3 regions of the Pseudoalteromonas sp. 20-92 genome follow, and region 2 is predicted to be linked to each of the others. Evidence: predicted binding sites of a transcription regulator. Region 2 holds the regulator's gene; each other region holds the start of a gene.

Region 1 (10,070 bases), on a different contig from region 2:
AATGAATGTACCTGATGATGCACAGTCAATTACTGTTTCGCAAGACGGAGAAGTATCTGTGCGTGTTGCAGGTCAAGCCGATAACGTAGTAATTGGTCAGATTACCATTAGTGACTTTATTAATCCATCGGGCCTTGAGCCTATCGGGCAAAACTTATATACCGAGACAGCAGTGAGTGGTGCTCCAGTGCAGGGTAACCCTGGGGTTGAGGGGTTAGGTACTATAATTCAAGGCTCTCTTGAAACATCAAACGTAAATGTCACAGAAGAGCTGGTAAATCTTATCGAAACTCAACGTATTTATGAAATGAATTCAAAAGTAATTTCAGCCGTCGACGAAATGATGAGTTATATCAATCAGCAACTGTAAGGTTTAGGGGCAGAATATGCGTAATATTATGTTATTTGCGGCAGGCACTCTATTTTTAAGTGGGTGTGTATCAACACAAAATAGTGAAATAGTGCAAGACGATCCTTACTATGCGCCAATGTACCCAGAACCAAATATAGAACCTGTTGTAGCAACTGGCTCTTTATTTAACACGAATGTGTCGAACGATTTATACGCGGACAGAAAAGCTCTGCGTACCGGCGATATCATTACGGTTAAATTGCAAGAATCTACCCAAGCTACAAAAGCGGCAAAAACAGAAACAGATAAGCAATCTGACACGAGCCTTGACCCTGTAATTGGTTTGGGGGGACTTCCGGTTAATATCGGTGGCGACAGTATTCAATTTGGAATTGGCAGTGATTCATCGTTTTCTGGTGACTCTAAATCAAATCAATCAAATAGTTTATTTGGCAATATATCGGTTAATGTGATGCGTGTTTTACCAAACGGTAACTTAGTTATTCGAGGTGAAAAATGGTTAACTCTTAATACAGGCGAAGAGTTTATTCGCTTAGAAGGGTTAGTGCGCCCGCAAGATGTTGGCTCAGATAATACGGTTGAGTCAAACCGAATAGCCAATGCACGGATTCAATATTCAGGAAAAGGGCAAACCCAAGAGGCACAAAGTGCTGGTTGGTTAACGCGCTTTTTTAGTAGCTCGCTCTTTCCTTTTTAGAGGACATTCAATATGAATGTATTTAAGTTTTTTTGTTTAATTGTTTTGCTGGGATGCCAATTTTCGGCACATGCAGAGCGTATTAAAGATATCTCTATGGTTGAAGGTGTGCGTTCTAACCAATTAGTGGGTTACGGGTTAGTTGTTGGCTTACCTGGGACTGGCGAGCAAAGTAAGTTTACCCAACAGAGTTTCAAGGGCATGTTAAGTAATTTTGGTATTACACTGCCGGCTAATTTAAGCCCTAAAATTAAAAATGTGGCTGCTGTTGCTGTGCATGCAGAGTTACCTGCGTTCAGAAAACCAGGACAAACAATTGATATTACCGTGTCGTCTATTGGCAGCGCCGGTAGTTTGCGCGGTGGTACTTTAATTCAAACATTTTTAAAAGGTGTTGATGGGAATGTATACGCTATAGCACAAGGTAGCCTTATTGTTGGCGGCTTAGGAGCTGAGGGGTTGGATGGCAGCAAGGTTGTTATAAATACACCCACCGTCGGTCGAATTCCCAATGGTGCTACTGTTGAACGTGCCGTTAAAAGTCCATTTATGCAAAGCGACTATATTACTTTTAATTTAAATCGCCCAGATTTTACAACAGCGAAACGTTTAGAAAGTACGATAAACGACTTAGTTGGTCCCAATAGCGCACAGGCAATTGATGCTGCATCTATTCGTGTTATTGCCCCAAGAGATGCATCACAACGTGTATCGTATTTATCAACACTTGAAAACTTAGAGTTTACCCCTGCGGATAACGCAGCAAAAATTATTGTTAACTCTCGTACGGGTACGATTGTAATCGGGAAAAATGTAAAGCTACAGCCTGCCGCAATTACTCATGGTGGTTTAACTGTGACGATTACAGAGCAACAAAATGTATCTCAGCCTAATGCATTAAGTGAAGGTGAAACCGCCGTTACTAATCAAAGTATTATCGATGTGAATCAGGATGATTCACGTGCATTTGTATTTAATCCAGGTGTTAGCTTGGACGATTTAGTCAGAGCAATCAATGAAGTTGGTGCTGCACCAGGTGATTTGATGGCAATTCTTGAAGCGCTAAAAGAGGCTGGTGCAATAAACGGTCAACTAGTTGTTATTTAGTATTTAAATACGCCCTAGTAACATTTTTACTAGGGCAAAATCATCCCCCTCGCAATATATCTAATTTAAAGTTAGTCAACTGGCTCAATTTTTGCATTTTAATTGCATTACTCATTATTGTGTCAAAAAGCTGATGGAAACAAATCATCTCGATAAGCAAAACTTTTTTGATTTAGGCAACTTAGATTCACTTCGTAAAGAAGCCTTAACCAGTGGTGATTCATCGACTGATGCATCAAAGGCTGCGCTAAAAAAAGCCGCTGCACAATTTGAAGCAATTTTCACTCAAATGTTACTTAAAAGTATGCGCAAGGCAAACGAAGCATTTGAGGACAAAGAAAGCCCATTTAATTCTAGTGGGGTTAAGTTCTTTGAAGAAATGCACGATCAACAATTATCGACAGAACTATCATCAAATGGTTCTTTAGGCCTTGCAGACTTAATCGTTCAACAGTTATCCCCTGATGGTAAAAACTTTATGCCCGGATCTGTTTTGAGAACAACAGCGGACTTTTTAAGTGATAAGCGAGTGGGCTCAGAACTTCCTCATGAAAATAATAATAAATCAGTAGAGCCTGTAAGTACGAACATGAACGTGGATATTACAGAATCAAAAATAGAGACTCCGGTATTTGAATCGGCTGAAGAGTTTGTTAGCTCTGTGTGGGAACACGCTAAAACGGCAGCAAAGAAAATTGGTTTAAACCCGGCTGTAATGGTTGCGCAAGCAGCGCTTGAGACTGGTTGGGGTAAACATATCATTAATAAAAGTGATGGTAACAGTTCAAATAACTTATTTAATATTAAATCAGATAAAAGCTGGGAAGGTGAAAAAGCCAGTAAAGTCACACTCGAATTTGAGCAAGGTACAGCGGTCAAAAAGAAAGCAAGCTTTAGGGCGTATGACTCAATAAAAGAAAGTGTAAATGACTTTGTTGATTTTTTGACACAAAACCCACGCTATCAAGAGGCATTAAAAAATACAGCAAAGCCAAGCGACTTTTTAGATTCGTTACAAAAAGCGGGTTATGCAACCGATCCAAATTATGCTAGCAAAATAAAACAAGTACTGAAAAGTACTGAATTAAAAGATATTGCGGCAAACGTTATTAGCCAAGGAGTAAAGTAATATGTCGTTTAATTTATTAAGTATTGCCAGTTCTGGAGTTAGGGCTAACTCAGAGCTACTGCAGACGACAAGCAAAAATATCGCAAATGTAAATACTGAAGGTTATGTTCGTGAACGAACGGAGCATTCAACCATGATTGATAATCAGGTTGGTCGAGGTGAAACTTACCGATTACTGAATCAGTTTGCTCAGGAACAATTAAACCGAGATACATCGAATAAAACTTTCTTTGAGCAATTTGTGGTAGAAGCTAATCGTGTTGATACTTTATTTTCTGAAGAATCGAATAGTTTATCTACAAGCGTTAACTCTTTATTTAACAATGTTCAAGGAGCACTTAACCAGCCATCTTCAACGGTTTCGCGTTCGCTAGTGATGACTGATGCTGAAAATTTAATAAATCAAATGGATAGGCTTTCAGGAATTGTGTTCGATCAAAAAAATATAGTAAACGAACAGCTCGAAATTTTCACTGATGAAGCTAATGGGTTAGTTCAGAAAATAAGCACGTTGAATCAAGATATTGCTGCTGTAAATGGTACTAATAATGCAGCTGATGCTAGCTCTACATATAATGAGCGCGATAAAGCTATTCGTGACCTGTCAGAACTTATAGATATAGAAACACTTGATGGCCCCAACGGTGAAAAGCTTGTTTTTATGGGTACAGGTGAAGCAGTAGTTATGCAGAATGGGTCTTTTAATTTATTTTCCATGCGAGGTGACCCAGATCCTAATTTTAAAGAGCTTAAGCTTGATGTTAATGGTGGTAAAGTTGTGCCTCTCGAAGTTGATACAAGTAAATTGAAAGGAAAAATTGGCGGCTTACTTGCATTTAGAGACGATATTTTAGTACCAGCACAAAATCAAATTGGTCAAATGGGATTGGCTATTGCAGATTCTTTTAATGAGCAAAATAAGCTTGGTATGGATGCTAATGGTGAGTTAGGTGGCAATATATTTAATATACCTGCAGTCGGCGGTTATGCTTATGCAGCCAATACTGGTGGTTCAACCATGACAGCAACGCTCGAGCCAGGTAAGGGTAGTGAATTGCCGGCAAGTGATTTCATAGTTACATATACTAGTGGCACAACAGTAGAAATTCAGCCGGTTGATAATAAAGGTGAACCGCTGGGTAACCCTTCAACAGCAAATATAGTTGCTGGAGTTATAGATTCATCTACTATTACCAGTGGTGAGTCATATGGGTTACAGATTAATGTGTCGGGGACCGGAAATACAGGTGATCAGTTTCAAATAAAGCTTAATTCAGAAGCTGCTGCAAGTATGTCTTTGACAACAGGGCGTGGTGAAGATTTAGCATTAGCCGCACCAATTAGAACCGCCAACGATATTAATAATACAGGTTCTGCAACAATTACTGTGGGTGAAGTTACGGATGTTACAACAGGCAGTTTTAGTTCTTCTCCAGTTGGGCTTACAAATGGGCCTATTTCGATAGTTAAAACAGCCAACTTGGATGAATATACAGTATCAGATGGAGTTAATACCAGTACATTTACGATAACGCCTCCGGCAGAGAATATGTTACAGCAAGCAGGTAATGGATTTGAATTATATGGTTTCGATTTTGATTTAGAAGGCACAACTGCTACGGGTGATACCTTCACATTAGAATTTAACGAAGGTGGCTTTGATGATAATCGAAATGGTTTAAAGCTTGCTGAATTACAAAGTGGAGAGTTAGTTCGTCAAAATGTGGTTTCGGGTACGAATGCAGATAACCATAAAACATTTAATCAAGCTTACGCGGGATTAGTAAGTGATATTGGTGTGGTAACCAGCCAGGCGAAAACAAATGGTGAGGCGTTTGAAGCACTCGCTCAACAATCAGAAGCATGGTACGAATCACTCTCGGGAGTGAATCTAGATGAGGAGGCTGCTAATTTATTACGTTTTCAACAATCTTATGCAGCCTCAGCACAAGTTTTAGCGACGGCCCGTACCATTTTTGACACTTTACTTAGTGCTGCGAGGTAGTTATGCGCTTATCAAATAATTTAATGTATCAAAATAGTTTGAATTCAATTTTAAATAATCAACAAAGCGTAAACAAAGCGCAAGAGCAAGTTAATACACAAAAGCGAGTTTTAACAGCTTCGGATGATCCGTCGGCTTCGGCTCGTGCTTTGCAGTATACAGATCGTATACAAAGTAATGAGCAATACACTAAAAATATTACAATGCTCACTAGCCGTTTAAATATAGAGGAAGCAGCTCTCAAAGGAATTAAAAGTGCACTTGAAAAAGCACATACATTGACTATTCAAGCAGGTAATGGCGCATATGATGATGTCGACAGAGAGTCTATAGCTGAAGAAATAAAAGCACTTCAAAGTAGCGTGCTAGATTTAATGAATTCTAAAACAGAAGATGGAAAATATATATTTTCAGGCTATCAAGATAATACTCAGACTTATGCACTTGAGTCATCAACAGGTATATATGTATATGGTGGGGATCAAGGTGAACACAAGATAAAAATAACTGAAGGTGTTGATATAAAATCGAGCGATAATGGTTTTGATGCATTTGAAAAAGTGGACGCTCGATTAAATGTTACATCAAATGACGGAACTGTGATTGGTGGTATAACGAGTGCTAAAGTCTTTGTAACAGAACAAGGGCAATTTGACTTATTTCATAAATCTAATTTTGACCCAGATCCCGCGGCTCCTATTGGCTCAAATACAATAAATGTTATAACAACTGTGGGTACTCCAAATACTTATCAAATTGAACAGAGTGGAACAATATTGGCGGCAGGTGACTTTGGTGGTTCCAAGATTAGTTTTGCAGGTCTAGAAATTAGTATATCTCCAGTTGCCAGCGGACAAGTTGATTTTGCGTTAGAAGCTCCTAAAAAAGAGAATGTGTTAAATTCAATGAATGAATTAATTGCAGGATTAACGAACCCTAGCCTAACACAAGAAGAATTTAAGGAAGTTCTTGCTGACTCACTAGTACAGATAAATAATGCAAAGAACAATGTATCGCTTACTCAAGCAGGTCTTGGAGGTCGAATTAATACAGCAGACAAAGTACAGCAGTCAAATACTGATTTAGATATCAATAACAAATCGTCAAGATCTGGCTTAGTTGATATTGATATAACTGAAGCTATTACAGAACTTACAAAGCAAGAAACAGCTCTTCAAGCATCTCAGGCAACCTTTGGCCGTTTAGCCAACCTTTCATTATTTGATTATCTATAATTTTACAAAGAATAAGGCAACAACTTGCCTTATTCGAATCTTTCCCTTCTTTTTAAGATTATCCCCTTTAAATTTAGCTACTTGGTTTTTATTATTAAAAATAAACAAGTGTTTTCTATCGTGTTATTTAATTTACTGAAATAGGTAAAACCATTAAATTACAGTTAGTTAAAAATAAAGAATAAAAAAATTAAAAAAAAGCTAAAGGATTTTTTAAAGGGACCGATAACTTAATTAACCAAGCAAAGCGTTGAAATAACAACTACTGCTTAATCTAGTAAGTTTGAGAGTAAATGATAAGTTTACTTCGGGAGAGATATTATGGCTTTATATGTAAATACAAATGTTAGTGCATTAAACGCACAAAGACAATTAAGCAATTCTGGTAACGCATTAGATACATCATTCCAACGTTTATCATCTGGTATGCGCATCAATAGCGCAAAAGATGATGCAGCGGGACTTCAAATTTCAGACCGTCTAACCGCACAAGTTAATGGCTTAAATCAAGGTAACCGTAACGCAAACGATGGTATTTCTTTAGCACAAACTGCTGAGGGAGCACTTGACGAAGTAACATCAATGTTTCAACGTATTCGTACACTTGCTCAACAAGCATCAAATGGTTCTAATACAGATGAAGATAGGTTAGCGATACAAGAAGAGATTCGCTCTTTATCATCAGAGGTGAACCGTGTTGCAGAAGATACGACGTTTGGTGGTCAGAACTTACTTGATGGTAGTTATGATGCTAATTTCCAAGTCGGTGCTGATGCAGTGCAAACTATTGGTTTTAGTATGCAAAATGTAGGTGCTACTGCAGGTGTAAACAGTGTATCAGCTAATGGTGGTTTTACAATGTCTGGTATTGCTGTTGTGGCAAGTGCTGTTACAGGTAATCGCTTATCAGGACTTGCTGAAGGTGCTTCTGATATCGGTGGTGCAGCACTAACTACAGATACATTTGCCGCGTCATTCGTAGCTACAGCTATTAGTGTATCTAGCCAAGCAAATGCACAAGTAGTATTTGCAGGCATGGATTCTTTAATTGCGGTAGTAGATAAAAAACGCGCTGAGTTAGGTGCGGTTCAAAACCGTTTTCAATCAACGATTCGTAACCAATCGAATATATCAGAAAACTTATCAGCGGCACGTTCTCGTATTAAAGATACTGACTTTGCTGCAGAAACAGCTAATTTAACCAAGATGCAGATTTTACAACAGGCTAGCCAAACAATTTTAGGTCAAGCAAATCAGCGTCCACAGGCTGCATTAAGCTTACTAGGTTAATCGGTGAAGGTTTAACAGAAAGATTAGTCAAAGTATTGACGAAGAAGAATAAAAGCGCCTTTGTTTAATGGGGTATTAACAAAGGCGCTACAGGATTTTTCAAGCGGAGGCTTTAAATCCCAACAGTTCTTACATTTGCAGAACACATAAACATAAGCATAAACTATGCCATTAGTTTATGAAAGTTAACCCACTCTCAAACTTATCAAATCATAAGGCCCGTAAGGGCCTTATTACTCTTTTTTATTATAATACTACTATTTTAGCCTGCCCAATCACAAACCAAGCGTTGTCTAATGGTTGCTTGTATACTTCTTTATTTTAGTTAACTAAAGTTGGCCTAATGTTTGCTTATGTATTTGTAAGTTTATTATTAACTTACAAAGTGGCAGATAGTTGCCCCTAGGCATGAGTTATGCGTACATATCTAGTCACTTTGTCAAATATCCACTTTCTTTCGAATGAGATAGTGACTTAACTTTGACAGATAAGAAGAGAGTATATTATGGCTTTATATGTAAATACCAATGTGAGCGCACTAAATGCACAGAGACAACTTGATAGAAGCGGTGGAGATTTAGACACGTCTTTTAAACGCCTTTCTTCGGGTCTTCGCATAAATAGTGCAGCTGATGATGCTGCTGGATTACAAATTTCAGACCGTTTACAATCGCAAATACTTGGCCTTAATCAAGGGAACCGAAATGCGAATGATGGTATATCTTTAGCCCAAACGGCAGAAGGTGCAATGGATGAAATTACGTCTACCTTTCAGCGTGTCCGTACTCTTGCACAACAAGCTTCGAATGGTTCGAATACAGATGAAGACCGCTTAGCAATTCAAGAAGAAATACGTCAATTATCTGATGAAGTAAACCGTATTGCTACAGATACGACATTTGGTGGCCAAAGTTTACTTGATGGTAGTTACTCAGCAAGCTTTCAAATTGGTGCTGATGCAGTGCAAACTATAGGTTTTAGCATGCAAAATGTTGGTGCTACTGCAGCAGTTAATAGTGTGTCAGCTAATGGTGGGTTTACTTTGTCAGGTATCGCAGGTATCGCAAGTGCGGTTTCAGGACAGCGCTTATCGGGGTTAGCTGAAGGTGTATCTGATATCGGTGGGGCCGCTTTAACAACAGATACTTTTGCGGCAACATTTATCGCAAGTAATATAAGTGTTTCAAGCCAAGTTAACGCGCAATTAGTTTTCGCCGGTATGGATGCACTTATTGCAGTTGTTGATAAAAAGCGTTCAGAGTTAGGTGCTGTGCAAAACAGATTCCAGTCAACTATTCGTAACCAAGCTAATATTTCTGAAAACTTATCTGCAGCTAAATCGCGTATTAAAGATGCTGATTTTGCGATGGAAACGGCTAATTTAACCAAAAACCAAATATTACAACAAGCAAGTCAAACTATTTTAGGGCAGGCTAACCAACGTCCTCAAGCGGCGCTTAGTTTACTTCAAGGTTAACAATATAGGCGTAAATAAAAATTAAATACAAATAAAGCTAAAGCTTTTGCTTTAATGGGCGATAAATGATTTAGAGGACTAAAAATCCAGTACTCTAAATCTCGGATTATAACAGGGTAGGGGTATCCCGTTATAATCCATCGAACTTTGAAGCGGAGGCTATTATGGCTTTATATGTAAATAGTAATGTGAGTTCTTTGAACGCACAAAGACAACTAAGTAACTCTAGTAATGCGTTAGATACATCATTTCAACGTTTATCGTCTGGTATGCGTATCAATAGTGCAAAAGATGATGCTGCAGGTATGCAGATTTCAAACCGTCTAACATCGCAAGTTAATGGTTTGGACCAAGGGAATCGAAATGCTAACGATGGTATTTCACTTGCGCAAACTGCTGAGGGAGCGCTTGACGAAGTAACATCAATGTTCCAGCGTATCCGTACACTTGCTCAACAAGCATCAAATGGCTCGAATACTGATGAAGACCGTTTAGCTATCCAAGAAGAGATTCGTTCACTATCATCAGAAGTTAACCGTGTTGCAGAAGATACAACGTTCGGTGGTCAAAACCTGTTAGATGGTAGCTATGACGCTCAATTTCAAGTTGGTGCTGATGCAGTGCAAACTATTGGTTTTAGTATGCAAAATGTAGGTGCTACTGCAGGTGTAAACAGTGTATCAGCTAATGGTGGTTTTACAATGTCTGGTATTGCTGTTGTGGCAAGTGCTGTTACAGGTAATCGCTTATCAGGACT
Region 2 (10,070 bases):
AATATCATCGATAGTGACACGACCAAGTAATTGATCGTTATCATCCACAACAGGTGCTGATATCCAATTATGGCGCTCAAATAGTTGCGCGACTTCACTTTCATCCATTGAAATTGGGATTGATTCACAATCTTCATCCATTAAATCGCGAACAATTTTTTCAGGTGGGTTCGTTAATAACGTACTCAGTGATAGAGCGCCTATAAAACAGTTGTGTTTATCAACAACATATAGATCATCTGTACCTTCTGGTAGCTCCCCACGTAGCCTAATATATCTAAGTACAACATCGAGCGTTACATCAGGGCGAATGGTTACCGTATCGGTGTTCATTAGCGCGCCAGCTGAACGCTCTTGATATGAAAGTGCTTGTGTTGCACGTTCACGGTCTTGAATATCCATAGCGCTGACAACGTCTTTATAAACGGTGTCTGGTAAACTACGGAGTACTTCACCTAAGTCATCGTGGCCCATGTCTTCAGTTGCGGCTGCAATGTGCTCAGGTTCCATTTGGGCAATAATGCCTAAACGAACATCTTCGGAAAGCTCTTCAAGAACATCACCTTGTACATCAGGGTCAACCAACTGCCAAAGTAGTCGGCGAATTTTATGCGGCGATGACTCTAATAATAATGCGGTATCACAAGGAGCTGTTTTTGCTAACATCCGCCTAACTTGAACAAATTGACCACTGTTAAGCGACTTTGTCACTTGTTTTAATTGTTGTAGTGGATAGTCTTGTTCAAAAGCTTCAGGCATTGGCGTCCTTATTGATTTTTATATAACTATGGATAGGGAGGTTTATTAATGGGGTAATTAACCACATTTAGTTTATCTTAGTTTCGGTTTTTAGCTAAGTGCTATTCTTCTTCATTAAAGCGTTGTGCTATCAATTGACCAACGGCATGTAAAGCTTGTTCGGCATCAGGGCCCTCACACACTACTTTCACCTCTTTTCCTTGACTGCTTTCCAGTAGCATTAAAGCCAATACACTGTCCCCAGGCGCTTCTTTATCATCTTGATATATCATGATTGAGGCATCAAATTTAATAGCAAGTTGCGCTAATACTGTTGCGGCTCTTGCATGAAGTCCTAATTTATTTTTTATTAAAAAAGTGTCTTCTAAACGCATAAGTTACTCTACCTAAGCTGAACAGATGATTATTTTGAATGAGTTATTTTTCTTGTTCTCTATGGCGGATTTTTACATTTGGATGTGTCATCGAAAAACTTTCACCAATCGTTTGTGCTAAATATACTGAGCGATGTTGCCCACCAGTACAACCTATAGCAATAGTTAAGTAGCTACGGTTATTTCGCTCTAAATGTGGCAACCATGTTTGTACAAAAGTTTGAATTTGCCAAGTGAACTTTTGGACAATGCTGTGGCTGGCTAAGTAATCCTTTACGGGTTGGTCTAAGCCATTTAAAGGTTTTAATTCTGGCTCCCAATGTGGGTTCGGTAAAAAGCGTGCATCAAAGACATAATCAGCTTCCTTAGGAATGCCGTGTTTAAAGCCAAATGACTCAAAAGTAACAATGAGTTGTTTATCTTTTTTACCCAGAATTTTTTCACGAATTGATTCAGCAAGTTGATGAACACTTAAATCACTCGTGTCGATCATATAGTCAGCGCGAGTAGTGAGAACATCGAGAAGTTCTTTTTCTTTTTTTATTGCTAAATCAAGAGGTAATGAGTCAACTGATAACGGGTGTAGACGGCGAGTCTCAGAAAAACGTTTAATTAATGTTTGATCCTCACTGTCTAGATAAAACAGAGTCGGTTTAGCAAAGCCAGGTAAGTATTCAAGGATATCGTTAAATTCATCTTGCTCTTTTGGTAAATTACGGACATCAATACTAACTGCAATTTTGTCGTAGTTATCAGATACACTTCTCACTAAAGAAGGTAGCAGATTAATTGGAATATTATCTACGCAATAATAACCTAAATCTTCAACTACGCGTAAAGCAACCGATTTTCCAGAACCGGAACGGCCACTTATGATAATTAATTCCATTTATCACCCATTATGTTAATTACGATTGTTCTACAATAACTTGATACAGTTCAGTATCTGATTTTGCGCTGCGTAACTGTTTACAAAAATCTTTATTATTTAGTTTATCAGCTATCGTTGCGAGCGTCTTTAAGTGCTGCTGGTTATCGCCATCAGGTACGATGAGTGCAACAAATATATCAACAGGGCGATTATCTATTGCATCAAAATTAATAGGTGTTTCGCTTACTAATACGAGTGCTAAAGGCTCTTCTGCGCCGCTCATTCGCCCGTGAGGGATTGCAATGCCTCTTCCTATACCAGTGCTTCCCAGTTTTTCTCTATTCATTAAGGCGCTGAGAATATCTTGTTGAGAAAGATATGGGAGCTTGTCATGAGCAAGTTGACTGATGAACTCTAAAATTCTTTTTTTACTATTAAAAAGGACCGCAGCTCTGCTGCAGTCCTGGCATATAAGTGAACTTAATTTCATAATATTAGTGTCGAGCAAGCTTCTCTTTGTGTTTAATAACTTGGCGATCGAGCTTGTCAATCAGCGAGTCAATGGCGGCGTACATATCTTGATGTTCAGTAGAGGCAAATAACTCAGCTCCACTTACATGAATCGTTGCCTCAGCTTTTTGGTTTAATTTTTCTATATCAAGAATGACATGAACATTATTAATATGATCTGAGTGTCTTTCTAGCTTCGCAAATTTGGTATTTACATAATCTCTTAATGAATCAGTTACTTCTACGTGACGACCAGTTAAGTTTAGTTGCATAAGCATTACCCTCTTTGTTTAGCGTCTTAAATCAAACTTTTTCGCTGATTTGACGGTGGAATAGCTAGAGATTCGCGATACTTTGCGATTGTACGTCTCGCTACTTTTATTCCTTGCTCAGCTAATATATCTGCAATTTTACTATCACTCAATGGTTTTGCTGAGTTTTCTGCTGCGATTAATTTTTTAATGAGAGCGCGTATTGCTGTTGATGAGCATTCGCCTCCATTTTCAGTACTTACATGGCTTGAGAAAAAATATTTAAGCTCAAAAATACCGCGAGGTGTATGCATATATTTTTGAGTTGTTACGCGTGAAATAGTTGATTCGTGCATTTCGACCATTTCTGCTACATCATTTAAAACCATTGGTTTCATGGCTTCGGGGCCATGCTCAAAAAAACCTTGTTGTTGCTTAACAATACAATTAGTTACTTTTAATAGTGTATCGTTTCTACTTTCTAAACTTTTAATAAACCATTTAGCTTCTTGTAGATGCGAGCGAATAAACTGGCTATCACCACTTGATTTAACGGTGCGTGACATTGCTGCATATTGGCTGTTGACTCTGATTTTAGGCATGCTATCTGGGTTTAGTTCAACAACCCAGCGACCTTTTATTTTTTTCACCGATACATCAGGAATTACATACTCAGATTCTTCTCTAACTATAGTATCCGCCGGTTTTGGGCTAAGAGTATGTATTAAAGTCATTATTTCTTTAAGCTCTTCTTCTTTGAGCTTTGTTTTTTTCATTAATGTACGATAGTCGCGAGCAGCTAATAGATCAATGTGCTCGGTTAAAATCATTTTTGTTTCATTAATATAGGGTGTTTCTTTATCGTATTGGTTCAGCTGAATACATAAGCATTCTTGTAAACTACGTGCTGCAATACCAACAGGGTCAAACAATTGAATTCGTTTTAAAACAGCTTCTATTTCGTCAAGTTCAACTTCGTTGTCTTCTTCGTTCTCTTGATTAAAACTTTCTAAAATTTCTTCGCAGCTCAGCGTTAAAATACCCGAATCATCGACGGCTTCAACAATCGCAATCGCAATCGCTTCATCGGTAGGACTAAAGGGAGTCAGTTGTAGTTGCCACATTAGGTATTCGTGGAGCGTTTCAGTTGAGGAGCCTTGGTATATAGATTCATCTTCAGGCATTGGTCCTGATGATGACGCTGGGGCTGCGCTCATATATTCATCCCAACTAACATCCATAGCCATTTCATCACCTAGCGTATCTTTAGCAAGTGCTTCACCACTGTCTTGCTCATATTCGCTCGGAACATCATCAGCATTTGCGCTAACAGTGACATCGTCGTTATCTGCTTTTTGCTCGTTTTTACCAGCAGAATCTTCGGCGTAATCTTGTTCTTCAACCTCTAATAGGGGGTTGCTGTCGAGTGCTTCTTGTATTTCTTGCTGGAGATCCAATGTACTGAGTTGCAACAGGCGAATTGCTTGTTGCAGCTGTGGAGTCATTGTAAGTTGCTGGCCCATGCGCAGCTGTAATGATTGCCTCATGTATCTCTAACAATCCTTTTATGTTGTTATAATTAATACTAGCAGATGCTTAAAGACATGGCGTAAATGTTACAGCCTAAATTGCTCGCCTAAATAAACATCACGTACTGTTTTATCGTTTAATACGTGTTCTGGAGTGCCTGATGCAATTAACTCACCATGAGAAACTATGTAGGCTTTTTCGCAAACATCAAGAGTTTCTCTTACATTATGGTCGGTAATTAACACACCAATACCACGATTTTTAAGATGTTCAATTATTTTCTTTATATCTAACACTGAAATAGGGTCAACACCAGCAAAAGGCTCATCAAGCAATATAAATTTAGGATCAGCGGCTAGTGCTCGCGCTATTTCAACTCGGCGACGCTCGCCTCCTGATAATGCCATACCTTGGCTATCACGAATGTGCTGAATACTAAATTCATCTAATAAATTGTTAAGTGTGTCTTCTCTTGCTTGCTTATTTAGCTCTTTACGTGTTTCTAAAATAGCCATTAAATTTTGATAAACAGTAAGCTTTCTAAAAATTGATGATTCTTGGGGTAAGTAACCAATGCCTAATCTAGCACGACTATGCATAGGTAAAAGAGTAATATCGTTATCGTCGATAGAAATCTTGCCTTTATCACTAGGTACAAGGCCTACAATCATATAAAACGTTGTGGTTTTACCTGCACCATTAGGGCCAAGTAACCCGACTATGCTGCCAGCCTTTACTTCCAGACCTACATTTTTTACAACTTCGCGGCCTTTATAACTTTTAGCTAATAGTTCTGCTTTTAATGTACTCATGGCTGACCTTTATCGTTTTTTTCTTTTTTAGTCTCAATAGGTACTAAAATAGTATGCACACGATCGGTTGAGTTTTCGTCTTTTTCAGCGCTAATTAATTGCTGTTGCATATCGTAAGTAATACTCTTGGCATTTATTTTTTGACCCGCTTGCGATACTTGTGCATCGCCAATAAGGGTTAAAAATCGTTTAGCTACATCATAACGAACTTCGTTTGCGCTGGCGCTCATTATAGTGCCATCAGTTTGTTTTTCTTCGAAATATGCAGGGCTACCAGTTGCAATTAGTAGCTGTTTATTATCGCCTAATTCATCACGTTTATGTACTTCTAAACGGTCGGCTGTAATACGGCGGTTGCCGTGAATAATCTCAACATTTTTTTCAAAAATTCCGACGTTTTCTTTTAATTGGCCTTCTTGTTTGTCGGCACTTATTGATATTTGATTCGCTGCAGGTTGAATCGCTTGTTCAGCAGCGCTAAGGTTGAAAGCTAGTATAAGTGTCGGAATAATAAGTATTTTTGAAATTTTATTGGTCATAATATATAGTTCGCGTATGGTTAATAAGTTTTATCACTTCAGTTTTTAAATCGGCTTCAAGGCCTTTACCGGTGATCTTTAAATTGGGTCCCGTAACAATAACGGGTTGCTCTGAACGCATCGTGAGTAGTTTTATATCTACTTGAATATTATCCGCATTAATCTTGTCTATCATTGCATTATCAGTAAGATTCTTGGCAACCACGTTACCTTCTAAAATTAATTGTTTTCCTTCATATAACGTTGCTTCGTCTGCATTTATTCGCCATGTTTGTTTTTCGTTATATAAGGTGAAAATGGGCTTTTCAAAAAAGGTAAAGCCTAACTGTTGATATAATTCCATTTTAGCAGCTGTAACTTTATGATTAATTTTACCATTTTCATCATAGGCCGTTTGTTTTAGCTCAATAGCAATATAATCAGGCTTAGCGATAACTTCAGCTTCAACCTGAGCTGTCATATTTGTTTGTGCAAAATAAGGGTACCAAAGCCAAACCATACAGCTGATGAATAAAACGCTTAAAATTATGCGCGCTGTATTCATGAACTAGTACCTTTGCTAGTAAGTGGTTTGTCGTTCTCTAGCATAAGTAAGTCGGTTAGTTCTCTCACTGCGCCAAAACCACCCAGCATCTGTGTCGTGTAATGTGATAAACGCTTGATTAGTGGGTGAGCATCGTTAACTGCAACGGCAAACCCGACTAATTCCATTACCGGCATATCGGGGCCATCATCACCAATGTAGGCAATTTGATCATCACTTAGGTGAAGCTTGTTTTTTAGCTCTTCGTAAGCAATAAGCTTGTTTTCTTGACCTTGATAAATATGTTGTACTGTTAAACTGGTCATACGTTGTTGCACTATCTGCGAATGGCGACCAGTAATAACAGCAACTTCAAAGCCACTGTTTATAAGCGCTTTAATGCCAAAACCATCTTTTGTATTAAATGCTTTGAGCTCTTCACCTTGATTGCCAAGATAAATTCGGCCATCAGAAAATACACCATCAATATCGCATATAAGTAATTTTACTTTTTTAGCACGTGCTTTTGCATCAGCACTCAGCGGTTGATAGAGTTCTTCAAATTGCATTTATAATACTCCTGCTTTTAATAAGTCTTGCATATTTAGTGCGCCAATAGGCTGGTTTTGCTCATTAACAACAATTAAGCCATTTATACGTTTGTGTTCCATTATATTAAGCGCTTCAGCAGCTAAAATATCTTGTGTCGCTGTTGTGCATGACCTAGTCATAACAAGGTCTATTTGTGTTGTATGAATATCTAGTCTTTGCTCTAAAATACGGCGTAAATCACCGTCGGTAAATAATCCCACTAGCTGATTACTTTTATCAACAATGGCTGTCATACCAAGGCCTTTGGCTGACATTTCAATAAGTGCATCTTTTACGGTTTGTGAGACGCTAATAATAGGTGTATTTGCGCCGCTGTGCATAACATCTTTTAAGGTTAGTAATAATCGTTTGCCTAAACTGCCCCCAGGGTGAGAAAGCGCAAAATCATCGGCGGTAAAACCACGAGCTTCTAACAGAGCCACTGCCATCGCATCGCCCATAGCAAGAGTCGCTGTAGTGCTCGCCGTTGGTGCTAACCCTAAAGAGCATGCTTCTTTTTCTACTTTAATGCATACATGTACATTTGCATGTGTTGCCATGGTCGATTTAGTATTGCCTGTCATGGCGATTATTTTTGCGCCAAGGCGTTTTAAAACAGGGATAATATTTAAAACTTCACTCGTCTCACCTGAGTTTGAAATAAGCATGACAACATCGTTTTTGGTGATCATTCCTAAATCGCCATGGCTAGCTTCGCCTGGGTGTACAAAAAAGGCAGGGCTTCCTGTACTTGCAAGTGTTGCTGCAATTTTATTACCTATATGGCCTGATTTACCCATGCCAATAACAATAATTCGACCTTCGCAGTCAAACATTAATTGGCATGCTTGATGAAAATTTTCATCTACATATTGCGCTATGTCATTAAGTGCTTGGCGTTCAATATTGAGAACACGAAGACCCTGTTCGATAAAGTTCAGCGTCGTCATTATTTACCCTACTTGACTAAAAATATACCCTTGGTAGCCCAAAAATGCGATAAGCAATAAGCCACCTTCCACTCTATTGATGCGTTGGGTGCCTCTAAAGTTCAATGACATGATGATAAGAGCAAATGTTGCACCAATCATAATGAGTATATCTCGACTCGCTACTGACGGATCGATAATGGATGGATTAATAATACCTGCGAGCGGTAACACAGCCAATATATTAAAAATGTTTGAACCAACAATATTGCCTAGAGCTAAATCATCTTCATTTTTTAATACACCGGCAATTGAAGCTGCAAGCTCCGGTAAGCTCGTGCCAATGGCAATAATAGTTAAGCCAATGACTAGATCGCTTAGGCCAAAGTATTTAGCTATGTCGACTGCGGAACCAATTAAAAAATGTGAGCTAACAGGGAGCAGAACCATGCCAATAACTAACCAAAATACCGCTTTTTTAGTTGGTACATCGTTAGGTACGTCGTCACAGGCTTCTGTTATAAATGGGTCATCTTGGTTTTTTGCGCGCAGTGAAATAATAATCAAACCGCCTATAAACACGATAAAGCCAATAAGTAAGGCGATACCTTCGGCTAATGAAAAATAATTGTCTGAAAAAATATACCAGGTAGCGAATGATATCAGCAAGACCAGTGGCATTTCGCGTTTTAATGTACTTGAAGATACAGACAGAGGTCTAAATAACGCTGTAATACCTAACACAAATAGAATGTTTGTTATGTTTGAACCGACAGCGTTACCAACTGCAGTATCTGTTTTATTTGCGAGCGCTGCAGAAGCGGAAACCATCATCTCTGGGGCTGACGAACCCATTGCCACAACAGTTAAGCCTACAATTAGGGTTGGTACGCCAAAGTTTTTTGCAAGTGCCGCTGCGCCATAAACAAACCTGTCTGCACTCCAAACAAGAGCCGCAAAACCAAGAATTAAAATAACAAACGAGGTAACCATTATATTAAGCCAGTTATTCAAAATACAGATGGCGCGAATAGTAACAAAAGCAAAGGTGAAAGTATAAATAAAAGAGTCAGGTCAACTCTAATTACAATAACTTGTTGAATAATATTTTAAGGCGCTTATATCAGCACCTTAAGCTGCAGTTAAGCCGTTATAAACGAGTCTTATACTCCTTTTTGCAAGTGTATTACAAAATCTTACGAATTGTTTTTTCCATCTTGGTTAAAAAAGCTTTAAAATAGGTGCACTAGTGAACATTGTTATGGAGAGCGACTTGTCGCAATCAATAGTAGAAGTCAAGGATGTTAGCTTTTCGAGAGGCGATAGAAGCATATATAAAAATATGAGCTTTAGCGTTCCTAAAGGTAAAATCACTGCGATTATGGGGCCAAGCGGAATTGGTAAAACGACCATGTTGCGTTTAATTGGCGGTCAACTTAAGCCTGACTCCGGTGATATTTTATTTGAAGGTGGTAGTATCCCAAATATGTCGCGCAAAGAACTCTACGAAGCGCGAACTAAAATGAGCATGTTATTTCAAAGTGGTGCGTTGTTTACTGATATGTCGGTATTCGATAATATAGCGTTCCCAATTAGGGAGCACACTGAGTTGAGTGAAGACCTAATTCGGTTGGTTGTGCTAATGAAATTGCAAGCTGTTGGGCTACGCGGGGCGAAAGATTTAATGCCTTCTGAATTATCGGGAGGTATGGCTAGGCGCGCAGCTCTGGCACGTGCTATTGCGCTCGACCCTGAACTTATAATGTACGATGAACCATTTGCAGGCCAAGATCCTATTTCTATGGGGGTGTTGGTTAAATTAATTAAGTCACTCAACGAAGTGCTTGGTTTATCTTCTTTAATTGTAACCCATGATGTTAACGAGGTAATGAGTATTGCTGACCACGTTATTATTATCGCTGATCAGGGTGTAATTGGTTGTGGAACACCTGACGAAATGCGCAATCATGAGTCTCCTTTAGTGCAACAGTTTTTAAAAGGTTTGTCTGATGGTCCCGTGCCTTTTCATTTTCCAGCTCAAACATATGCAGATGAGTTGCTTGGAGAAAAAGCATAATGTTGGATTTATTTCAAAAATTAGGGCATAAGACGCTAGGTCGTTTTGCGGCTCTGGGTCGCTCAACTTATATGCTTTTTGGCGCACTTGTAAATGTACCTAACTTTAAAAAGGGTACACCTTTACTTATTCGTCAGCTCTACATGGTGGGTTCGCAATCTTTGCTCATTATTATGGTGTCAGGTTTATTTATCGGTATGGTCTTGGCATTACAAGGCTATACGGTATTAGTTGGATATGGTGCAGAGGATAGTTTAGGGCCATTAGTGGCATTAAGTTTATTACGAGAACTCGGGCCTGTTGT
Region 3 (10,070 bases), on a different contig from region 2:
AAAAGAAAGTGGCAAAGTACGCAATTTTGCAGTATCTAATATGCAGCAGCACCAAATGAACTTTTTACAACATGCGCTCGACATGCCAATTGTTGCCAATCAAATAGAAGCGAGCCTGCAAAAACATCAGTTTGTTGATGAAGGCATATATGCCGGTAACAGTGACGGTAAAGATCTTAATTTTACACCAGGCAGTATTGAGTACTGTCGCCATTTTGAAATCCAAATTCAAAGCTGGGGTAGTTTATGCCAAGGTTTGTACACTGGTAGTGATTTATCAAATGCATCGCAGGCCGATATAAACACCAGTATTTTAGTTAATAAGCTGGCAGCACTTTATGGTACTTCTGCTGAGGCAATTGTACTTGCATGGTTGCTTCGCCATCCCGCATCGATCCAACCAATTATTGGGACGACTAACGCTAAGCGAATTAAAGCCTCTTGTGATGCTGTAAATGTAGAGCTAACTCGTGATCATTGGTATGCACTTTATGTGAGCGCTAAAGGGCATGAGCTACCATAAGTAGGGCACTGATATGAATATATTCGTTATTTTAATTGGTTTGTTTGTAGCACTTGCTGTGCTTATTCCGTTACTTGAAAAGTATCAAACTAAAATAGGGCTCAACGGCGCAACCAAATACAGTAAATATATTTGGCCATTAGTGATGGTGTCTTTAGTTATTCAGCTCATATATGTACTAATGTACTAATGGTTTATAGCGTATACAAAAAAGCCTTTGCAGGTTAACCCCGCAAAGGCTTTTTTAATGTTTATTAATAAACTTTATTTAAGTGCTAACTGTAGCTCGCGATTGCGCTCAAGCTGGGCAATAAAGTTATCAGCAATAGGTTTAAACTTGGCAAGTTCTGAGCGAGGTAATGGCTCTGACTTAGGAAGTTTTACAGTTTTAGGGTTACGGTGAACGCCATTTACTAAAAATTCATAGTGTAAATGTGCACCAGTAACACGACCTGTAGAACCTACAGTACCAATTTGTTGGCCCTGTTTAACTTTTTGGCCCGTTTTAACTAGCTTCTTATTTAGGTGTAAGTACTTAGTTACATATTGCGTACCATGGCTAATAAATACGTAGTTACCGTTGTACTTGCTGTAACCCGCTTTAATTACTTTACCGTTACCAGATGCAACAACTGGTGTACCGGTGCGTGCTGCAAAGTCGATACCACGGTGCGCTCTAACTTGGCCAGTAACAGGGTGTAAGCGGCGAGGATTAAAGCTCGAACTAATATACTTAAAGCTTACAGGTGCACGTAAAAATGCTTTTTTCATGCTACGCCCTTCAGGCGTATAAAAATTGCCGTCAGTATGGCGAATAGCTGCAAAGCGCTGACCTTGGTTTACAAATTCAGCTGCAATAATCTTACCGGTACCAATAAACTCGCCATCAACATAGTGAGACTCGTAAATTAAGCCAAATACATCGCCTTTACGAATGTCGTTTGCAAAATCAACATCCCAACCAAATATGTCAGCAAAGTTCATTATTTGGCGTTCGCTTAAACCAGCTGCAATTGCTGAAGTCCAAAAGTTGTTAGATATTTCGCCGCCAGCGGTTTTGGTTAGCGTTTCAATTTCTTTGCTATCAATAGCTGTATCGTAGTTACCTTCTTCATTTAAGGTAACAAATAAAGTATCTGTTTTTGAAATTACATAGCGCAGTTGAGCTAAGGAGCCATCTTCAGCTGTCGCAAAACTAAGTATTTCACCTGGGTGAATTTTAGTCAGTTTGCGAGTCTCTGCATTAGTGTTAATTAGTTTATGAAGCGTTTGAGCCGAAAAACCAGCACGCTTAAAGATAATTGCTAAATTGTCGCCATTTTTAACTTTATGATCGACAAAGTCGTATTCTGGTAACTTTTCTGCTGCTTGCTCTGAATTTAACTCAGTTAATTTTTCGTTGTTATCAACTTTAACTTGTAACTCATAGCGCTTACCAATCTCTAGTGCATTTACACTATTATCTTTAGATGCAGTTGCTTTTTCAGAAGGAAGAAAGAGCAAGCCGGCAATAGCAGAAACCAAACCTAGAATAAGCAATTTGTGTTTTTTGGGGAGGGTGTTAACCACGTGAACCATAACGTGCCTTTTTCTGCTGTCAAGATAATAAATACATAATATTGCAGGATATACCTAATAATGTGCGAATACTAGTGTTTTGTAGATTTAAACTAACGCTGAATTGCGCTAGAATCGAGGTTTGAAGACCTTTTTTAACTGCTTCGTTAACTCAGACTATACGTATTATGTTTAGTTGCATTAATCACTTAAAAAGTTATTTTAATTAGGTAAAATTTGTTATGTTAGTTACATATATAATCTTGGTTTAAACCTGTATTAAATCGAGATAACGCAACTAGCTAGTCGCCTCTTTCGTTGGCAGAATTTTGGAGTAATACACAGTGGATTTACAAACCGCTCTTGCAGAGATAAAACGCGGTGCAGAAGAAATATTAATTGAAGACGAATTAGTTGAAAAACTAAAGACGGGTAAAAAGCTAAAAATAAAAGCGGGTTTTGATCCAACAGCACCCGATTTGCATTTAGGGCACACTGTACTAATTAATAAAATGAAAACCTTTCAAGATCTTGGTCATGAGGTTATTTTCTTAATTGGTGATTTTACAGGCATGATTGGTGACCCAACAGGCAAAAATGTAACGCGTAAACCACTTACTCGTGAAGATGTACTGGCCAATGCTGAAACGTATAAAGAGCAAGTATTTAAAATACTTGATCCAGCAAAAACAACAGTTGCGTTTAACTCTACTTGGATGGAAAAGTTAGGCGCTGCAGGTATGATAAAACTTGCTGCTAATCAAACCGTTGCGCGTATGCTTGAGCGTGATGATTTTAAAAAACGTTACGGTAGCGGTCAGCCAATTGCGATTCATGAATTTTTATATCCACTTGTACAAGGTTGGGATTCGGTTGCACTAGAGTCTGACGTTGAACTGGGTGGTACTGATCAGCGCTTTAACTTGTTAATGGGCCGTGAGCTACAAAAAGTAGAGGGTCAAAAGCCGCAAACAGTATTAATGATGCCATTACTTGAAGGCACTGACGGCGTTCAAAAAATGTCTAAGTCGCTTGGTAACTACATTGGTATTACTGATGCGCCAAACGATATGTTTGGTAAAATAATGTCAATTAGTGATGTGCTAATGTGGCGTTATTACGATTTATTAAGCGCGCTTTCTATTGAGGAAATTGCAGCTCAAAAAGAACGTGTTGAGCAAGGTACTAACCCGCGCGATATTAAAATTGAGCTCGCAAAAGAGTTAATAGCGCGTTTTCATAGTGAAGAAGATGCACAAGCTGCTCATAATGATTTTATTCAACGCTTTCAGAAAAAAGCGCTGCCAGATGAAATCCCTGAGCTGACAGTAACAATTGCCGAAGATGCTATTTTAATTGCTAACTTGCTTAAAGAAGCAAACTTAGTCGTAAGTACATCAGAAGCAATGCGTATGATTAAGCAAGGTGCAGTTAAACTTAACGGTGAAGATAAAATCACCGATACCAAACTTGAAATAGCAAAAGGCACAACGGCTATTTACCAAGTAGGTAAACGTAAGTTTGCAAACATCACTGTAGCTTAAACACAGTTTAAAAACGTAAAAACCAGCCTCGGCTGGTTTTTTTGTGCTCGTATTTTGAGCTCTTTAAATCACTTTTAATATTTCTATGCTGACTATCACTAACAACCAAAATACACGTGCCTGATTCAGTCTATTAATTATTACGGGTACATCATTGGGTGTGGGTAATCTATCAGTACCAATACGCATTTTATTAAAGCGAGTTCCAAAATAAACAGCTGGTCCGCCTAGTTGTACCCCAATAGATGCAGAGCATGTACTGAGTAGCCAGCCCGTATTTGTTTGATAAAAGTGCCGGCCATAATGCTTTATATAATGCATGCCTTGTTTGCTTGCTCTACTCGCTGCAATAGTTAAAGCGAGTAAGCGCATAGGAATAAACTCAATGATAAACAAACTTACTTTAAGTGGCTTTAAAAACGGGCTGTTAGGAGAGATATCTCCACGCCATGCTTGCAGTATTAAGGTAAGTAGTCGATAAGCAAGGGCGGCAATGGGGCCAAAAGCTAAAAATATAAATATAACTACGAAATAGTATCGAGCAGTGCGCAGTATTAAACTCTCTATTAATGCTTTGATAATACCAGCAGATGAAAGTCTGCTTACATCACGGACAAGCAGTGGTTTTAGTAATTCGCGTGCTGTCGATTTTTGATTTTGTTTAGTTAGTTTTGCAATACGCAGCGCTTTTTTATCAATACTTTTACTTTCGAGGCATAAATATAAAATAAGGCCTGCGAGTAATTCAGGGTAAAAAGCGAATTCAAGCAATAGCACCACAATAATGAGAATGACACTTAAAATAAGCGTGCTTGCGAGTGTTGCAGCTAAATATTGGTAACTTTTAGGTTCTTTGCTTTTATATACACGCTTACCAATAGCACTAAAAACAGCATTTAACGCTGTATTGGGGTGATACCAACTAACAAGAGGAATAAAGCGCTCAGCAAAGAGCGCTATAATAAAGGCAATAAAGTCCAAATGGTTCTGAACAATATTGCTAAGCATTTACAGAGATACTGCCGTTAGCTTTTCTAAAAGTGCGACGACCATTTTAGATGAATTGATTGATGCTGTTTCTAGGTATTCTTCAAATGACTGCGGTGATTCTTTTCCTGCAATATCAGACATCGAACGAATAACCACAAATGGTGTATTAAGCGTAAAACATGTTTGTGCAATTGAAGCTCCTTCCATTTCAACGGCAAGCATTGTAGGAAAATCGCTGCGTGCTTTATCAATGCGTACAGGGTCACACATAAATGTGTCGCCAGTACAAATTAAGCCCACTAATGTTTTAACATCACTAATTTTTGCGATTGTTTGCTCTGCTGCTTCAACCAATTTAGGGTGAGCTGCAAAGCCTGCTGGCATTTGTGGTACTTGGCCAATCTCATAACCAAAAGCAGTGACGTCTACATCATGGTGACGTACTTCTGACGAAATGACTACGTCGCCAACACTTAGCGATGGATCGAATCCACCGGCTGAGCCTGTGTTAATTACACAGTCAGGTTTAAAGTTATCGATAAGTAAGGTGGTTGCAATAGTTGATGCCACTTTACCAATACCAGATTGAACAAGTGTTACTGTGTTGCCAGCTAGTTCGCCAGTGTAAAAAGTGAAACCTGCTTTAGTTAAAATTTGTGGATTTTGCATAGCTTCGCGTAAAATTTTAACTTCTGGCTCCATTGCGCCAATAATACCAACATTCATAATGTTTAATTCCTGAGTTTGAATGACTTGATTATACGTGAAGTTAGCCATAAAAAACAAAAAAGCGAGCAGTTTTCACGGCTCGCTTAAAATACTTTTAGAAACGTGTTTAGCTCAGAGTATTACTAAATTTCAGCTAAAGCTGTTGTTTGTGCCTTTGCTTGAGAAGGAGATAGTACTGCCGGTTTATGAACACGATTACGAATTGGGCGTTTTGCTTGAGAGGCGCCAGGTTTACCAATTTTATACATAATAGCATCGCGTACTTCAGAAGGGCGGTATCCCGACTTTACTTTCATTCGAATATGAGGAATACCTGCTGCTTCAAGTGCACCATTAACAAACCAATCACGCTGTGCTTTGTGGCCATCTTTATTTGCGTTATTAACTAAATCAACTGCGGCTACAATAGTCATTTTATCTTTATCGATTAATACAAAATCAAGTTGTTTATTTTTTGCTTTAGCAATTGCTGCACGTTTAGATTTAGGTGATAAGCCTTCTTTACAATCAATTACATCGACTAATTTTACGCGGCTTACAATTTTGTATTGATCGCCAACAGCACGTTCTAATAAACTTAAAAAGGCACTCTCTACTTGTGTAAATACGCTCTGCTTGCGAGTAAATGGATACGGATTCCCACCATCGTCACTAAATTTTGATACAACAACAGACGCACCCACAACTAATACTAAAATAGATAATAAAGCGAATTCCATACGGTAACCTCATAACAACAAATTGACACTGCATAACTAAAGCAATTAGTGTGCCTAAATAATGTGTATTAAGGTTTTATTGTTATCGCGTTTTTATGCTTTATTCAGTTTATGGTTAAGCTTGATAACCGTTAGTGAGCCCTTTAACTGCAATAGCAACTGCATCATGGGCATGGAGTGATTCATAATGGTTTATTTGTAGCCAATAATCTGCGTAATTATTATGTTCAAGTAATGCTTTTATTTTACGTGCAGCATCTTCGCAAAACATTAAGTTTTGACCATTCAAACGAGCAAACTCCTGTTCATCTTCGCGCTTAACTGCGGCTTGAACAGGTGTTTTTAGTTCCTCCTCAAGCATGTTTATTAAATTTACGACGTCAAATTCATCAGTTTTGCTATTAAGTTTTACTTTTACATTAGCAATAGAGCGTTGTGAGTGAGGGGTGGCAACAATACCTTGCGTTGTACCAAGCCACTCATGTACGTCTTTCTGGCTCAGTGTTTCTTGATTAAACTTCTCACTAAATGCATTTTGTATCAGCTGACGAGCAAGCGCCGCTGAACAGGGACAGGTTGAAGAATAAGTAACGTCGACTGTTAGCTCATAATGAATATTGTTATTTTCAAGTGTACTAGTGAGCGTAATTGGATAGCTTTTCCAACCTGTTTTACCACTTAGTAGTGATTTACGGCGTAATGGTAGTTCAAATTTAAATTCAATTTGTGCTTTATCGCTCAGGCCTTCGTGACTAGTAATAAATGTATCGAGTGCTTGCGCTATAGTTTGAGGGTTAACTTGCTGCTCAGTAGACAACATATCAAGGGCTAAAAATAGGCGCGACATATGAATGCCTTTAGCCTCTTCTTTGTGAAGGTTAACAAATGCACGGGCTTTAGCATTAACAGTAACAGGCGCTAAATCACGGGATTCGAAAATGAATGGCAGCTCAATTTCACCCATACCAACCCAGTCTAATTTACCTGTTTGTAAAGCGGGGGCGGTGTCAGCTATATCGGGCATATTAGTTTGCATGGTATGTTACTCGTTAATTGCAATGATAAGGCGTCGTATTTTACACGAAATAATCATCTCCTGAAATGAGGACTTTAATAGTGTTTACTTTCGAGCATGAATTTTTTCTGTTTTTGTCGCACAACATGAAAATAGCTAATAGAAAAATGCTAAAATCGGCAAAAATAGTATGTTTAGCAATTTTTACTGCCTTACTTATGTTTAAGCACACCGCTAAGAGATAAAATTACGTATGACCGATTATTCTTTGAGCCCTTGGGTTCGGGTACTTTCCAGCTTAATAACACGATTTGGTGAGTTTAAAACTGCCGCTATTTGTTATTCTTTATTATTAGCCGCATCTCTTATTTTATCGAGCATGTTTTATTATGTCGCAATAGGTGAATTTCACTTTGTTGATATTTTAGCCGTGGTTTTTTTTGCTGCTGTTGTGTCTCCGCTAATTATTAGTGTGCTACTCAATTCAATCCGTCAGTTAGACGCCTCATATGCATATTTAGATAGCGCAACCAAACAAGAAAAATTACTAAATCAGACGCTTAAAGATAATATCAGCCGATTAAATATTGAAATTGATGAACGTAAAATGGCATTTCATGCTAAGCATCGCGCTATTGAAGAGTTACGCCGAGAAATAGCAGAACGTAAAAAAACACAGCAAGAGTTAGCACAACAAAGTATGTTGCAACGCTCTATTGTTGACTCATCACCTGATTTATTTTATTACCGCGATAACAATGGTGTGTTTGCTGGATGTAATAAAGTATTTGAAGAAGTAATGGGAAAGTCCAGCAGTGAGCTTATTGGTAAAACAGTTGAGCAAATATTTCCAAGTGATTTTCTATCTGAAGTTTTAAGAACCGATAAAGAAGTAGAGCAAAACCATCAACCCCTAACTATCGATGTTGGTTACGAAGTAAACGGTGAAACTCGTTGGTTTGAACTACGTAAACTTCCTTTTATTAATGATGAGGGCGATTACATAGGTTTACTTGGCTTTGGCCGTGACATCACCAGCCGAAAAGAAGCCGCGCAAGCACTTGAAACAGCATATAAAGATAAAGGGAAGTTTATTGCAACATTGAGTCATGAGTTACGTACTCCGCTAAATGGTATTGTTGGGTTAACTCGGATGTTACTTGATACGGATCTTAATAAACAGCAACGCAGTTGGTGTAATACAGTCTTCTCGAGTGCTGAAACATTAGGTAATATTTTTAACGATATTATAGATTTAGATAAAATAGATAGAGAACAACTCGATATAGCCACTAATTCAATTAATGTTTCTGACTTTATTAATGACGTTGTGAATTTTGCTGGGCTTATTGCTGAACAAAAAGAACTAAAGTTTAATATTGAGCGTCATGGTGTGCTTGACGTATATGCAGAGTTAGATCCGACCCGATTGCGCCAGGTTGTATGGAACTTAATTAATAACGCTGTTAAGTTTACTCAGCAAGGTGAAGTTAAGCTTGTTTGCCGTAGAGAAAATCGCTCTGAAGGCGCTTGGTTAGTCATGAAAATTTCAGATACAGGCCAAGGCATACCGCAAGAGCAACTCCCACGAATATTTGATATGTATTATAAAGCACCAGATATAAAAGGGACTAATGCAATTGGTTCAGGAATAGGACTTGCTGTTACGAAGGCCTTAGTGAGTGCTATGAATGGTATTATCACTGTCGATAGTACCGAAGGGAAGGGCAGTTGTTTTACGGTTCAAATACCGTTAAGCCTCTGTATTGCTCCAACGGAACAAGGTTATGTTGGTCGAAGCCTGCATATTTTACTGGTAGAAGATGTGCCGCTCAATGCAGAGATTGCGACTAACTTATTAGAGCAGCGAGGACACGAAGTATTATGGGCCGAAACAGGTGAAGATGCTCTATCTTTTGTTGAAACTGAAGACGATTTAGATTTAATTTTACTTGATATGCAATTACCAGATATAAATGGTGACGAAGTAGCTAGGCAGATACGAGCAGATAGTTATTTTGATAAATTACCGATTGTTGCACTTACTGCTAACGTTCGAAGCGCAGAAGAAGAGCTTGCGGGAATATCAATACAAGGAGCACTTGCTAAACCTATTAATACAGTGAAGCTTGATAAAATGCTTGCTGACCTATTCGATATTAAAAAAATAGAGAATAAAGCGCCTCAGTTAAAAGTAAGTGCAGAAGCACTTAAAGGCATTGATGCTCATTTACTTGATGTTGAGACAATAGAAGACTTTGTTAACTCAATGGGAGTGGTTGTATTTAAACGCAGTAGTCAGTTGTTTGAAAAGTTAAACCCACAATACCAACAAGAGTTACTTGCTTCATTAAATAGCGGTGATAGAGAAGAGTACAAATCGGTAGCGCACAAGCTTAAAGGAGCCGCTGGATCTGTTGGTTTAAATGATGTGCAACTTCATGCAAAAGTAATGGAATATGGCGCTATTGATGAAACTGATGAAGTTTTAAACGAATGGTTAGATGTTCTAGCAGATAAAATAAATGAAGGACAACAAGCCCTTCATTTATTTTTACAGCAATTAGAGTAAATGTTCGTTCTAATTAGCTATCAATTTTACCAATAAAGCGATAACCCTCACCATGGATAGTGCTGATTAACTCTGATGTTGAGTTGTCGCTTTCAAAGTGTTTACGAATACGACGAATTGTAACATCAACAGTACGGTCGTTTGCACGAAGCTCACGGCCCGTCATGTGTTTAATTAATTGCTCACGGCTAAAAATGCGGCCAGGAGAATCAAGCATTAAACGCAGTGCTCTGTACTCACCTTTAGGTAAACGCTTAGCATCACCATTGGGAGATGTTAGGCAACGGCTGTTTTCATCAAGTTCCCAACCATTAAATGTAATAACACCATTTGTTTCTAGTGCTGATTCTTCACCACCTAGCGCTGTACGTGTAATTAGGTTACGCGCTCTAATTGTCAGTTCGCGTGGGTTAAACGGTTT

What was found. Region 2 encodes sigma-54, which starts transcription at its own class of promoters, with help from an activator protein. Its sites were predicted from a motif close to GTTGGCACGNNNNTNGNNT; they were not measured.
Region 1: the regulator sigma-54 is predicted to act here: its motif matches at 2,256-2,274, upstream of flgJ (flagellar assembly peptidoglycan hydrolase FlgJ).
Region 3: the regulator sigma-54 is predicted to act here: its motif matches at 6,102-6,120, upstream of NRL14_RS16710 (DUF2726 domain-containing protein).

What each region holds. Positions count from the first base shown of each region.
Region 1 covers NZ_JANJGQ010000003.1:217,634-227,703, reverse strand. Annotated here, with positions in the region: gene flgG (flagellar basal-body rod protein FlgG) at 1-370, shown strand, start outside; gene flgH (flagellar basal body L-ring protein FlgH) at 387-1,070, shown strand; gene NRL14_RS04780 (flagellar basal body P-ring protein FlgI) at 1,083-2,177, shown strand; gene flgJ (flagellar assembly peptidoglycan hydrolase FlgJ) at 2,311-3,306, shown strand; gene NRL14_RS04770 (flagellar basal body rod C-terminal domain-containing protein) at 3,308-5,311, shown strand; gene flgL (flagellar hook-associated protein FlgL) at 5,314-6,546, shown strand; gene NRL14_RS04760 (flagellin) at 6,868-7,836, shown strand; gene NRL14_RS04755 (flagellin) at 8,342-9,313, shown strand; gene NRL14_RS04750 (flagellin) at 9,478-10,070, shown strand, end outside.
Region 2 covers NZ_JANJGQ010000004.1:18,508-28,577, reverse strand. Annotated here, with positions in the region: gene mgtE (magnesium transporter) at 1-759, opposite strand, end outside; gene NRL14_RS05360 (HPr family phosphocarrier protein) at 861-1,133, opposite strand; gene rapZ (RNase adapter RapZ) at 1,177-2,022, opposite strand; gene ptsN (PTS IIA-like nitrogen regulatory protein PtsN) at 2,042-2,494, opposite strand; gene hpf (ribosome hibernation promoting factor) at 2,499-2,786, opposite strand; gene NRL14_RS05340 (RNA polymerase factor sigma-54) at 2,813-4,312, opposite strand; gene lptB (LPS export ABC transporter ATP-binding protein) at 4,382-5,107, opposite strand; gene lptA (lipopolysaccharide transport periplasmic protein LptA) at 5,104-5,646, opposite strand; gene lptC (LPS export ABC transporter periplasmic protein LptC) at 5,636-6,190, opposite strand; gene kdsC (3-deoxy-manno-octulosonate-8-phosphatase KdsC) at 6,187-6,738, opposite strand; gene NRL14_RS05315 (KpsF/GutQ family sugar-phosphate isomerase) at 6,739-7,710, opposite strand; gene NRL14_RS05310 (calcium/sodium antiporter) at 7,714-8,682, opposite strand; gene NRL14_RS05305 (ATP-binding cassette domain-containing protein) at 8,951-9,766, shown strand; gene mlaE (lipid asymmetry maintenance ABC transporter permease subunit MlaE) at 9,766-10,070, shown strand, end outside.
Region 3 covers NZ_JANJGQ010000023.1:9,770-19,839, forward strand. Annotated here, with positions in the region: gene NRL14_RS16680 (aldo/keto reductase family oxidoreductase) at 1-523, shown strand, start outside; gene NRL14_RS16685 (hypothetical protein) at 537-713, shown strand; gene NRL14_RS16690 (peptidoglycan DD-metalloendopeptidase family protein) at 788-2,101, opposite strand; gene tyrS (tyrosine--tRNA ligase) at 2,425-3,624, shown strand; gene NRL14_RS16700 (cobalamin biosynthesis protein) at 3,688-4,632, opposite strand; gene mtnN (5'-methylthioadenosine/S-adenosylhomocysteine nucleosidase) at 4,633-5,340, opposite strand; gene NRL14_RS16710 (DUF2726 domain-containing protein) at 5,466-6,062, opposite strand; gene folE2 (GTP cyclohydrolase FolE2) at 6,178-7,098, opposite strand; gene arcB (aerobic respiration two-component sensor histidine kinase ArcB) at 7,331-9,649, shown strand; gene arcA (two-component system response regulator ArcA) at 9,663-10,070, opposite strand, start outside.